One region of the Acetobacterium wieringae genome, then DNA from elsewhere that is predicted to be linked to it. Evidence: riboswitches for the same ligand, from Rfam matches in the RefSeq annotation. Region 1 holds a riboswitch; each other region holds the start of a gene.

Region 1 (3,114 bases):
GGTGGTGATGCCGATGGTGAACTGGGAAAAGTTAACGGCCCATAAATAATCGCCGCCACCTTTTGAAATCGTAAACAATAACGCCAGGGCTCCGGGAATAACAAAGAGCGAATCAAAAATCAAGGTATGCAGATAAATCCGTACCGGAATTTTTGCCCACAGCAGGGTACAACCCACCATAACACCAAAAACCCCTGCCATATACAGGGGTTGATTGATAAAAAAGACTGACAGGAGCATGACCAATGAAACCACTACTTTGACAGTAGGATTGGCATTACTGAGTTTATTGGTATGGGCAAAACGATCAATCATGTCCGTCTCCTTCTAAAGATGCTGTTAATATTTGGCTAAGCTGATTTATCAGCCTTTTCATTTTTTTTCGATTTTTTATAAAGGTATAAAAAGCAGATTCCCAGACCGCCGACACCTAGCAGCTGTTGGAAATGAAATAGGTTTTCTTCCAGATCGCCGGGATCAAACAAACTTTCAAACCAGGGCACATAATTTTCATCGATTGTGGTGATAGCTGTTCCGGCGGCATCATCGGCTCCCGAAAATTCAGCGTCCGGCAAAGCAATCTGAGGGATAACAATCAGGGCGCCAATCAGCAAAACCAGAATAATTTTAGTTATCAGTGAGAGTTTCATTGGAAATAATCCCCTTTTCTTTATATTGGTAAATAGCATTAACTACCAGGACGGTTAAAATACCTTCGATAATGGCCAGCGGTATCTGGGTAATCGCAAAGATACTTAAAAACTTAACCATTGAAGCGGCAATCCCACCAACCGGATCCGGGAAAGCCAGGCCCAATTGGATGGAAGTGGTTACATAGGTTGCCAGATCGGCTAAACACGCCGCCAGAAAAACGGTTAAGGCCTTCGGCACGTTGAGTTTTGACAAACCTTTGTAAATCCCATAAGCCACAAAAGATCCCACAATTGCCATTGAAAAGGCATTGGCGCCCAGGGTTGTCAGTCCGCCATGAGCCAACAGCAGCGCCTGAAACAATAGCGCAATGGTACCAACCACTACAGTGGCAAAGGGACCCAGTACAATGGCACCCAAACCAATCCCGGTCATATGTGAAGAGCTGCCAGTTACCGATGGCAGTTTAAACGCTGATAAAGCAAAGGTGAACGCCGTGGCAATGGCTAACAGCACTTTTTGTTCGGGTTTATCTTTAAATATTTTTCCCACCTGATATAATCCAAATGCGATAAACGGCAGAGAACATATCCACCAGAAGACTGCCCAGCCAATCGGCAGAAACCCTTCCATGATATGCATGGCGTTGACTGGCTGTGATGCCAGAACGACCATAAAAAACACAATACCGGCAACGGTCATGGTTCTTTTTGCTTTTTTCATCTTAACGATCACCCTCCATATTTTTTATAACCTCTTGAAAAACCTTTCCGAAAAAAAAACCTTTTACCCACATTACGATGGGAAAAAAGGTTTCATCATTATACGTATTCATCAATTCGATAACTAAACGCCAAAGAACCAACTTTTGTTAATGTTACTAACTTCCCTTTTCCCTGGAAGGACACTTTAGTACATCATTTTAGTAGGTTTCCTGACTTATAGCGTTTATTCCCCTTGCCTTCCCAGACAATACGTGCCCAGTGACATATTAAGGAGACCTAACTAATTACAGTGACCGGATCGTTCTGGATTCTAACCAGATTCCCTCAATGAAATTTTCATCCTAAATGATTTTTTACATTTCTTATTTAATTGTGTTTATATTATAACATGGATATGACAAAAGTACAGGTTTTTTTAGATGCCTTAAGGCTAAAAAACGGCTTTCCTGAAATCACTGCAGATATTTTTTTAGTTAGCGTTCTATCACTCGCAATCAGATCCCAAAAATGATACAATAGAGCAGCATATTTGTAATTCTTTAATGGTAAAGAGGTGGTATGATGAATAACATTAAATTCAAGCGCACCATACCGGTTGTGTTCGATTTATTAAATGCCGAAGATGATCCTGCCCAAATATTATATTATCAAAATCTAATCACCTGTATGTGGGCGTCGCCCCTTTTATTTTTGGGCGCCCTGGCCAATATCATTGTTGTGTACTTTTTTTGGGACGGCAATTTATTTGAGGTACTGTTAAACAGCGGGATATTTTTATTGCTGGGGCTAAGCTTTGAATTCATTTCCCGAAAAGAATTGGCCATCAATTTATTTGATCATCTCGTTTCACTCACCCAATCCATCACTCTGGCTTTTATCGTCGTCCAATACTACCAGATTATCGGTCCGGCAGTATGGTCTGTTTCGTTTGTGATGATTATCCTTTCACTGATGCGATTAAAAATAACGATGCTTTATTACATTGCCATAACCACCTTTGTCTGCGGCTTGTATGTCACCTTTTTGTTGCCAGTTGACGGATTTCTTTTTAGCCCGGTTTATTTTTTAATTCAAAATCTGCTGTTCTGCTTTATTTTCTGCCTGGCTTCAGCAACTTTTTATCTGAATTTGAACCGCTATGATAAAGCCGTGGTTCGTCTGAATGCGGTTACTTCGCAAAAAGAAAAAATTGCCCGGCTCTACAAAAAACTAATCCTTACCAAAAAGACACTGACCGTTCAGAATCAGGAACTTCAGGCCTTCAATGAAGAAATAAGGAAGAACGAAGAGCGGCTCCATTTTCTGGCGTATTACGATGGTCTGACCGAGCTCCCTAATCGCAAAATGATTCTGGAACGCTTGCATCTGCTCGTTAATCTTTCCGAAAATGAAAAGGCATCCTTTTTTATTGTCTTTATCGATCTGGATAATTTTAAAAAAATCAATGATACCATGGGCCATCTCTATGGTGACGACTATTTAAGGTATACTGCCAAGCGTTTGAAGGAGCTCGTTCATGAAGATGATTTACTTGGCCGATTGGGCGGCGATGAATTTGCCCTGATCATTCAGCGGAATATCAAAGAAGATGCTGCTTACAACTACGTGGAAAGCCTGCGCAATGAACTATGTGATAAAATCAAAACCAGCTGCTCAGAATTTAAAGTCAGTGCCAGCTTCGGTATCTCGGTCTTCCCGCAGGATGGCAAGGATCCCATTGAGCTGCTTAACAGTGCCG
Region 2 (3,114 bases), 110 kb from region 1:
TTGGGGGCTTCAAATTCCAAAGCCAACTGATGGTTGTGCATCACCACAATCCGATTGGCAAAATCTCTGGCCTCTGCCAAATCATGAGTTACCAACAAAATAGTGACCCCCTGACCGCTGAGATGGGCCAGCTTTTCCATCACCACTTGACTCTGGGCAGCGTTTAAGCCGGAGGTCGGTTCATCGGCAATGATCAGCTCGGGGTCATTAATGACCACCGAACCCAGCGCCAGCAATTGCCGTTGTCCCCGGCTTAAGCGCTGGGGATGCATTTCCTCGAGACCCGCCAGTCCGATCAGATCCAGAGTTTCTTGAATCTTTTGTTCACTTTGCTGCGCACTGAGGTTTTTATTTTTTAAAACATAACTGATTTCATCGCGTACCGAGCTGCAAAAAATCTGATCATCGGGGTTCTGAAATAAAAAACCGACCCGGCGACGCAGTTCCCCAACATTTTTTCTGGTCACCGGCGTTCCAAACAGTTCCACCGAGCCTGCGCTTGGCTTGACCAATCCTTCAATGAGCTTGAGCATGGTCGATTTACCCGAACCGTTCTGGCCGATGATCGCTGTGAAATCGCCCTTTTTCAGACTAAAATCCAGGGGCTGGCAGCCGGTTATCCCACCTTTATAGGTATGCGAGGCACCGCTTAACTTAATCACGTCGTACCTTTCATCCACCTGGAACGGCTTCGCCCGACGATTGTTTTTCCGGCAGCCATATTTTTTATGATATTCACTAACCGTCAGAAAATCTTTCACCGTCCCGGCTTCCATGACCAGCACCCGATGGGCATCTTTTAAAACCGCACCGGATTTATCCATAACCACCAGGGTGGTCACCTTTTTCTCCCGGTTCAGCCGCCCAAGGTGCCGATAGAGCTCCGAGCTGGTTTTGGGATCCAGTTCGGCCGTCGGCTGATCGAGTAGCAGAATCGGAGTTTTCATCGCCAGAATGCTCCCCAGCACCACCTTCTGGGCTTGTCCGCCGGAAAGGGCATCGGTTGTCCGATCTGAAAACGCCCGGATTCCGAGAAAATCCATGACCACATTAACCCGATGCTCAATTTCATCCTGACTCAAATTGAGATTCGCCACCCCAAACGCCAGCTCATCGGTAACCCGTCGATTGACCATCTGGTTTTGCGGCTCCTGCATCATATAGCCCAGATAGTCGGCCATTTGGCAGAGCGGTAGCTTTGACACATTCTGATCCGCTACCGTCACCGTCCCATTAATTGCACAGGGATAAAACTTCGGCGCCGCCGAGGTAATTGTGTGAAGCAATAACGATTTCCCCGATGCCGCACCACCGGTAATGGCAATGAATTCGCCCGCATTGATATTCAGTTTAATGTTTTTAAGCGCCGGTTCCGGTTCATCGGGAAAGGTCAGCGCTGTAATATCCAGTTGGATGATCGGTTTCATGGGATCGCCTCGTGATTCTATAAAAAAAACGGTAAGGTCTCAGCTATCCCAGGGTAATCCTAAGGATAGCCGAAACTTTACCGTCGTTTCATACTATATCAATTCATGGCAGGTCTCCTGACTCTGGTTTATCTGTTTTTGCGCCTTCCCGTTGCCAGTGGCATCTGCAAAAACAAAACCATTACAGTGATGGGTTCGTTCAGGATTTTCACCTGATTCCCTATTCTCCTTTGTAAGGCACCATAAATTGTAGTTTTATTAAGTTGAGTCAATCATAGCGAATTTATTGACAATTGTCAACAGATTAACAAAATTTTTCTTTCCAAAAAAAGTTTACCGCTCTATAATGAGGTATCGATTCAACCTTAACGCAACCCAAATCGAGGATAGGAAGACAACCAAATGACAAAACAAAACACCACTCCCTTTTTAACGGCCTACGATCCCCATACCCATGGCGGTCAGTATCTGGAAAACCTGTCGACGGCCAATTGGGCTTCTGAAGCCTTGTTTGCCGCTCTGGAACTTAATCTTTTTGAAACTATTGATTCCTTCGGGGACAGCGGTGCCGATGTCCAGGTCCTTTCTAGTCGACTGGGTGCCGATGTCACTGCATTATCATCCTTTCTGCCGCTGCTGGAAAGTCTGGGGCTGCTTTTTGAATATCAGGGCTGTTACAGCAATGCCACCATTACCCGGCGTTATCTGTCGACATCCAGTCCGGATTATCTGGGGGATGCCATCAAGCTGCGCCAATTGCAATCTAAAAAATGGCAAGATCTCAACGTTTCGCTGCAAAATAAAAACAATGCCGCTACAAAAAAAACGACCCTCCAGATCCAAAATCAAATCGATTACCTCAAAACAAAAGCAATCCACGCATTAACCCGGATGAAGGCACTAGAATGCGTCAAATTTTTTCCGGTATTGTCCGGACAAATTCTACTTGGTGGGCCGGGTGCCCAAACAATGGCTGACTGTTTTCTGGCCAGCTTTCCCGAGCTGGAAATCACCCTCCTTGCGGATGACCCTCCCTTACCGACAGCTGCTGTTGCTAGTCAAGACGGCTACTCACTGATATTACTCACGGGTCTGTTTATCAACCGTAACCCGCAACTGCTTGACGAACAATTATCAGTAAATCTGCCGCTGCTTAAACCCGATGGTATCCTGATGCTTCACGATGCCTTTGATGAGCATGCCACCCTGATGGCCAGATTGTCCGGGGTTAATCGGATGCTTCATTTCGGCGGTCAAGTCTGTTCCGGCCACACCATTATTGCCCACCTGCAGCAAACCGGCCTCCATGTTTCACCTTTAATCCCACTGGAAACCGATACCGCTGTCATCTTTGCCAGCCAATCGCCTGACTTTATCGATGCGCTGTCACTATCGCCCCTACAGCGCTTAAAACATCCGCTCCTTGCCATTGGCTTTGATGATGTCATGGAAATTGCTCCGGACTCGGTGGTCGTAACGGAGTTTGCCAAAAACAAATGTGCCTTTGGCTGCTCATCGGCCAATCTCAAACATTGTCAGGCCAATGAAATCCCATTGGCAGAAACGAAACGGCTGTTGTCCAGCTATTCCTGCGCCTTTTTGATTAAAGGCATTCCGGGCACTGGTGAATTTCAGCGAAAGATGCTCGAAGCAGAACGATTAGCCTTTACCGGTGGCTACCACAAGG
Region 3 (3,114 bases), 1.7 Mb from region 1:
AGAATTTCCAGCAACCGGTCAAACTGTTCATAGAGGGGGTTTTCTTTATCATTATGGAACATCCAGCCGGTCAGCAGCGAGCCGCCCCGACTGCAGATATCGGCTACCCGACCGGTTTTTTTCAATATTTTGAGAAGATCCATATTTAAGGCCGAGTGCACAGCCATAAAATCCATCCCGGCCTGGCACTGTTTTTCCACCACTTCAAACAAGTCGTCGGCGGTCATATTGACCATCAAGCCCCGTTTATCAGCCGCTTCTTCTTGGCACGCCTGATACACCGGCACACAGCCAGCGGCGATATTGGAATTACTTAAACTCAAGGTCCGCATCGTATCGATATCGGCACCCATACTTAAATCCATAAAGCCATGGGCACCGGCGGCTTCAATGATTTTGAGCTTTTTGACTTCCATTTCCATGTCATCGCGGTCACCGGAGGTGCCCATCAGACCGTTAACTTTGACGTCCAGTCCGCCGCCGATGCCGCAGATTTTAGAACGGTTGCGCAATTTATTTTTAGGAATGACAATCCGGCCAGCGGCTACTCCCGCCCGGATAAATTCCGGGGTGAAGCCTTCGCTAATCGCCACCATTTCCATTTCTTCGGTAATTTTACCCGCCCGCGCTTTTAACATTTGGGTCATCGTTCGTTCCTCACTTCCTGGTTTTCGTCTCGTAAATACTTGCCGACAATTTTCATGGCACAGAAGTCGCCGCACATGCTGCACTCGGAGGCGAAGTTGGTGCTGCGATCTTTCCAGACTTTTGTGGCAGTTTCGGTATCGATGGCCAGTTCCATCTGTCGGCCCCAGTTGAGTTCCCGCCGGGCGTGGGACATTTCCAGATCCCAGGCAATCGCCGCCGGATGACCTTTGCCGACATCACCGGCATGGGCGGCAATGCGGCTGGCCATCACGCCCAGATAGACATCTTCGGCACTGGGCATACCGATGTGTTCGGCCGGGGTCACATAGCAGAGAAAGTCCGCGCCATAATAGGCGGCAATCGCTCCGCCAATGGCACCAGTGACATGATCCATCCCGGCCCCGGAATCAGTGGGCAGACAACCAAAGACAAAGTAGGGTGCACCACCGCATAATTGTTTTTGTAATTGGACAGTCGTTTGAATCTGATCCAGGGGAACATGACCTGGTCCTTTAACCATCACCTGAACGCCAGCCGCCCAGGCCTTTTTAACCAGGCCGCCGAGGATCACCAATTCATGAACCTGAGCGCCATCCAGCGAATCAGCGATACAGCCGGGACGCATGCCGTCGGCAAAACTCAGGACGACATCATATTTTTTGCAGATTTCCAGAACCCGGTCGTATTGGGTATAAAAAGGATTTTCACACTGGTTATGCACCATCCAGCCGATCAGGTGGGAGCCCCCATAACTGACCAGTGGATCAATCCGGCCTTCATCTTTAGCACGATTGATGACATCCGTGGTGGTGCCGCAGTGCAGGGCTAAAAAGCTGACACCATCAGCGGCATGTTTTTCCATCATCGCAAACATGTCGTCGGCGGTCATATCTAAAGCGGTACCATATTTTTCCTGAGCCATGGCCAGGGTTTGATACAGGGGCAGGGTACCGACTGGCCGATCCACTGTAGCTAAGACTTTTTCACGCATTGCATCGATTGGGCCCCGGACACTTAAGTCCATCAGGGTATCGGCCTTGGCCTTAACGGCCTGGTCAATTTTAGCCATTTCACCGGCGATGGTGTCGTCAACTTCATACATCCCGACGCTGGCTGAGACCTTGGTAAACAGTCCTTTACCGACAGCCACCGGGTTGATATTGGGGCGGGCGCTTTTAAGAATGACGATTTCACCAGTGGCCACTCCCTGACGAATCAGCTCGGGATCGAGCCCTTCTTTTTCAGCTACATAAATCATTTCGGCGGTGATTTCACCCGCCCGTGCTTTTTCCAGAATTGTCATTGTTTCCTCCTGAATGATTGTTGGTATTTTAGCAAATAAAAAAGTCCACAGCAGTTATTATAAAAATAACCGCCATGAACTTTACCTTCGTTCATTCAGGATCGAGTATAGGCAGGTCTCCTGACTTGGGGTTTTAGCGCTACGCCACACCTTCCCATTAAAAAACAGTGGTCTTTGTGGTTTGCTCCGCCCTTACAGTGATGGGTTCGTTCAGGACTCTCACCTGATTCCCTATTCTCCTTATTGCTAAGGCACCATATGCTCGCTTTTCGATTTACTTGTTTTTGATTATACAACCTAAAAAATAAATGTGCAAGAAAAAAATTAAAAAAATGATTTGGACAGTTGAGATAAAAAAAGAATCAAACTATGTTATAATAAATCAAATGAATGAGGGAGGTGAGAGGATGAATCTTGTTTTTATCTGGTTGATTTTGTTTATCGTTTTTCTGGTAGCTGAACTGGTTACAGCTGGGGCGTTGGTTTCAATCTGGTTTTGTGTGGGCTCTTTGGTGGCTTTAGTTGCCGCCTATTTTGGCGCGGCTTTCTGGGTGCAGATGATCGTTTTTTTTGTCGTTTCCATTGGCTTACTATTGGTTACAAAGCCGTTTTTAAAGAAACATCTGGATCCCCAAAAAATGGCGACCAATGCCGATCGGATCCTTAAAAACCGGGGCATTGTTGAAGAAGAAATCAATAACCTCAAAGGTCAGGGGGCGGTCAAAATAGACGGGAAGTCCTGGTCAGCCCGAAATGTCGATGGTGAGGCTGTTATTCCGATTGGTGCTGAAGTGACTGTTGTGGGAATCGAAGGCGTTAAGGCCATGGTTCGGGCGGCTGAGAAAGAAACTATTTCAAAATAAAAGGAGGAAAAAAACATGTATGGACTCATTATTTTAGGTGTCATCTTTATCATTTTTATTGTTGTGATTATTGTCAATGCCAAGATTGTTCCTCAGGCCAATGCCTATGTAGTCGAACGGCTGGGAGCTTATCATTCTACCTGGGAAACCGGTTTTCATATTGCGATACCAATTATTGACCGGATCTCCAAACGAATCAGTTTAAAAGAGCGGGTAGCCGATTTTCCACCACAACCGGTTATCACCAAAGATAACGTCACAATGCAAATTGACACGGTTATATATTTGCAGGTAACCGAT
Region 4 (3,114 bases), 1.4 Mb from region 1:
GATTGCTGAAATCGGCGATGTTACACGGTTTACACATAAGGGTGCTCTTACTGCCTTTGCAGGCGTTGATCCAGGTGTTAACCAGTCTGGAACCTATGAACAAAAAAGTGTCCATACTTCCAAACGAGGTTCTTCGTCTTTGCGTAAAACGCTATTTCAGGTCATGGATGCTCTTATCAAAACCAAGCCACAAGATGATGCTGTTTATCAGTTTCTCGACAAGAAACGTGCTCAGGGTAAACCTTACTATGTTTACATGACTGCAGGCGCTAATAAGTTTCTGCGTATCTACTATGGTAGAGTAAAAGAATACCTGCTGTCTCTTTCGTAACACTTACCACAGATTTCCTAATCTTCAGACCAACGATATTTGCTGGTCTTTTTGTCGTGCTTATTTCTTGAATATACTTTTTTTTACAAAGCTCTCAATTTCCTATTGACTTTTTATTTGCAGGCTTTTTTTGTATGATTGCTGTCTATTTCCAGCGCTACTTAACCGTATCAATACGATCGATACATTTAATCAACGCATCAACCGAACTGAATTTATTACTGCACTGCTCTTCAATGCGATCAACAAGAATGATCTTCATTCCCAGCTTTTTAGCGGCGTTGATCTTATCCACGACGCCACCCATGTTGCCGCTTTCTTTGGTCACCAACACCTCTGCCTGGCAGTATTTAAAGAGTTCCATGTTCAGGGCTTCGTTATAGGGCCCTTTGATGGCAATGATGTTTTTGGGGCTGAACCCCAGGCTTTCACATTTACTTAAAACCTTCCAGTCCGGCAGCACCCGCAGATAGACCCGCTTTGAATAGTCCGGAATTCTTTTGAAAATATCAATTCTATTACTGCCCAAAGTCAACAGAATGTTTCCTTGGCAGTTCATCAGAACATCACAGGCTTCCCCATAGCTCTTAACAACGGTAATATCCGGATCATCTTCGTATTTTACCCGCTCCCGTTCATAACGAATATAGGGCAGATTTTCAAATTTGCAGACATTGATGGCATTTCGGGTTATTTCTGACGAAAAGGGATTGGCCGCATCAACTAAACAGGTTGGTTTTAGGGTTCTAATCAAATGGGTAATGTGATCTTTATTGAGTTTTCCCTGATAAATATCCAGATTCTTAAATTCCTCCAACATCCCGGCACCCAGACGGGTCGTAACGGTTACGGCCGTGTCATGGTTATTTTCTAATAGTCTCGCAATTACAGTCTTGGCATCGGTTGTCCCGGCTATTACTAATACTTTTGACATCTTCCTCCATCACTCTCATTTATATTTTTGCACAAAAAAACCTCATTATCTCTAAACAAGACAATGAGGCCGCAAAAATGCGCACAAAAATAAACCTCCTCCATCTCTCGTAGAGTTTGAGATACACAAACAGGCAGGTCTTCTGGCTTGAGCGTCAACATTGCCTCCTGCCTTCCCATTTCTGGTGGCATTCCTGGAGAAACTCGTCTCTTACAGCGGCGGGACCGCGGGGGATTTTCACCCTCTTCCCTTTTCACCGGCTTATAATACATTGATTACAGCCGACACCTGTTTATTTATTTAATTCTTATATTTTTCTTAATTCAATAGTACTATATCAAATTTTTCCAGTTTTGTCACGTATTTTTTATCCCAGCGATTTTACGCTCTGAATCGTTCCGTTCTTAAACCCAGCTCGGCCAATGACATTCCGGCGATGGAAAACACATAGGCTTCATCAGGGTCAACCAATGTGATGGCTTCTGAATCGATGGACTCAATTGTTTTTAAATCATCCCTCAGACCGGCCCCTGTTTTTTTCATCAAACTTTCTTTTTTAGTCCAGATTTTCGTAAAAGCCAGGGCCTTGTTATCGCTTTTATTAATCAATTTTAATTCCTGCTCGTTACAGACATATTCAGCCAGCTGGCCATCATAGGCCGCCACGGTTTCAATATCGACCCCGACATCACTGGTATGAATGGCACAGATTACTCCATTTTTACAATGGCTGAGATTAAAGTGGATCTGGGGATAGTCGCTTAAATATGGCTTGCCCTTGGCCGAATAACAAAAGCGAAGCTTTTCCGAAATACCATATTCATTTTTTAACCCGTAATTCAGCAAAACATAGCCCAATACCGACAATTTCTGATCAAGCTTTTGCCGATACGCTGTTGCCTTTTGCTGCCGTTCGTCAGGAAGCAACATCAGACTGCGTTTAAAAAGTTCATCTGAAAATTCTTCCATTTGATCAAATAAATAAACTGCCATTTATACTCCTTCACTTTTAACTTTAATAGTAGCACTATCTTAACAATTTTTTTCGTTCTTGACTATTTTTTTCATAAGTAAAGGGCTAAACCATTCTTCAAATGAAGGTAGTCCAGCCCATTTATTTTTTAATACCGTTAATCTGAAATGATTTATTTTAGTATTCTTCCCGGACTCCAAATTCGGCGTCTTCCACCCATTCTTCCGGACGTTCGACCAGGGTAATCAGATTATCAAAGATTTTATAATGATTCTCTTCCTGCTTGACCAGGTAACCAAACAGTTTTTTAGTTTGTTCATCTGCTGATTCCTGATAAAATTTCTGATAGAGTTCGATGCTGTCCTTTTCCATTTGCAGAGCCATCCGATAGACATCCAGCTGATTGGGGATTTTTTCGAATTTGTTTTTAAAATCACCCCGGTCTTTAAAAACATTGTTGGTATCTACCAATGCTTCATTATCAGCTAAATCGTAACTTATTTTTGCCAGCTCATTTTTTAGCAATACGGCGTGACCATTTTCGTCCTCGGCCAATAATAAAAACACCGCATTTAACGGATTGTCCTGATTATTTTTTGCTTGTTCACGGTAATATGCTTCGCCGTCACGTTCCATCTTAATTGCAAATTCAATACTATTCATTTCTTCACCTCTCATCATTTATTAACCTCGTCCTTTGACGATCTTATACTAAACTACTCAAGCAAATTTAAATAAGCGCCATAACCCTGGGCTTCCATTTCCTCGGCTGGAATAAAACGCAGCGCCGCACTGTTAATGCAGTAGCGCAAGCCTCCGGTGGTGATCGGACCATCCTCAAAGACGTGACCCAGGTGGGCGTCACCAGTGACGCTA

The links. Region 1 has a riboswitch for cobalamin ahead of CHL1_RS02260 (energy-coupling factor ABC transporter permease). Riboswitches for the same ligand answer to the same signal wherever they lie in the genome.
Region 2: it holds a riboswitch for cobalamin, as region 1 does, so the genes downstream of both, CHL1_RS01715 (ABC transporter ATP-binding protein) here and CHL1_RS02260 (energy-coupling factor ABC transporter permease) in region 1, are expected to answer to the same signal.
Region 3: it holds a riboswitch for cobalamin, as region 1 does, so the genes downstream of both, thiC (phosphomethylpyrimidine synthase ThiC) here and CHL1_RS02260 (energy-coupling factor ABC transporter permease) in region 1, are expected to answer to the same signal.
Region 4: it holds a riboswitch for cobalamin, as region 1 does, so the genes downstream of both, cobK (precorrin-6A reductase) here and CHL1_RS02260 (energy-coupling factor ABC transporter permease) in region 1, are expected to answer to the same signal.

Annotation. Positions count from the first base shown of each region.
Region 1 covers NZ_CP097897.1:471,665-474,778, reverse strand. Annotated here, with positions in the region: gene cbiQ (cobalt ECF transporter T component CbiQ) at 1-315, opposite strand, end outside; gene CHL1_RS02265 (energy-coupling factor ABC transporter substrate-binding protein) at 351-650, opposite strand; gene CHL1_RS02260 (energy-coupling factor ABC transporter permease) at 628-1,374, opposite strand; cobalamin riboswitch at 1,559-1,736, opposite strand; gene CHL1_RS02255 (putative bifunctional diguanylate cyclase/phosphodiesterase) at 1,935-3,114, shown strand, end outside.
Region 2 covers NZ_CP097897.1:360,968-364,081, reverse strand. Annotated here, with positions in the region: gene CHL1_RS01715 (ABC transporter ATP-binding protein) at 1-1,427, opposite strand, end outside; cobalamin riboswitch at 1,518-1,687, opposite strand; gene CHL1_RS01710 (DUF2284 domain-containing protein) at 1,830-3,114, shown strand, end outside.
Region 3 covers NZ_CP097897.1:2,472,568-2,475,681, reverse strand. Annotated here, with positions in the region: gene bzaB (B12 lower ligand biosynthesis ThiC-like protein BzaB) at 1-647, opposite strand, end outside; gene thiC (phosphomethylpyrimidine synthase ThiC) at 644-1,951, opposite strand; cobalamin riboswitch at 2,045-2,226, opposite strand; gene CHL1_RS12020 (NfeD family protein) at 2,359-2,814, shown strand; gene CHL1_RS12015 (SPFH domain-containing protein) at 2,830-3,114, shown strand, end outside.
Region 4 covers NZ_CP097897.1:2,803,768-2,806,881, forward strand. Annotated here, with positions in the region: gene CHL1_RS13765 (IS110 family RNA-guided transposase) at 1-331, shown strand, start outside; gene cobK (precorrin-6A reductase) at 489-1,265, opposite strand; cobalamin riboswitch at 1,381-1,572, opposite strand; gene CHL1_RS13775 (4'-phosphopantetheinyl transferase family protein) at 1,647-2,258, opposite strand; gene CHL1_RS13780 (ferritin-like domain-containing protein) at 2,416-2,919, opposite strand; gene msrB (peptide-methionine (R)-S-oxide reductase MsrB) at 2,955-3,114, opposite strand, start outside.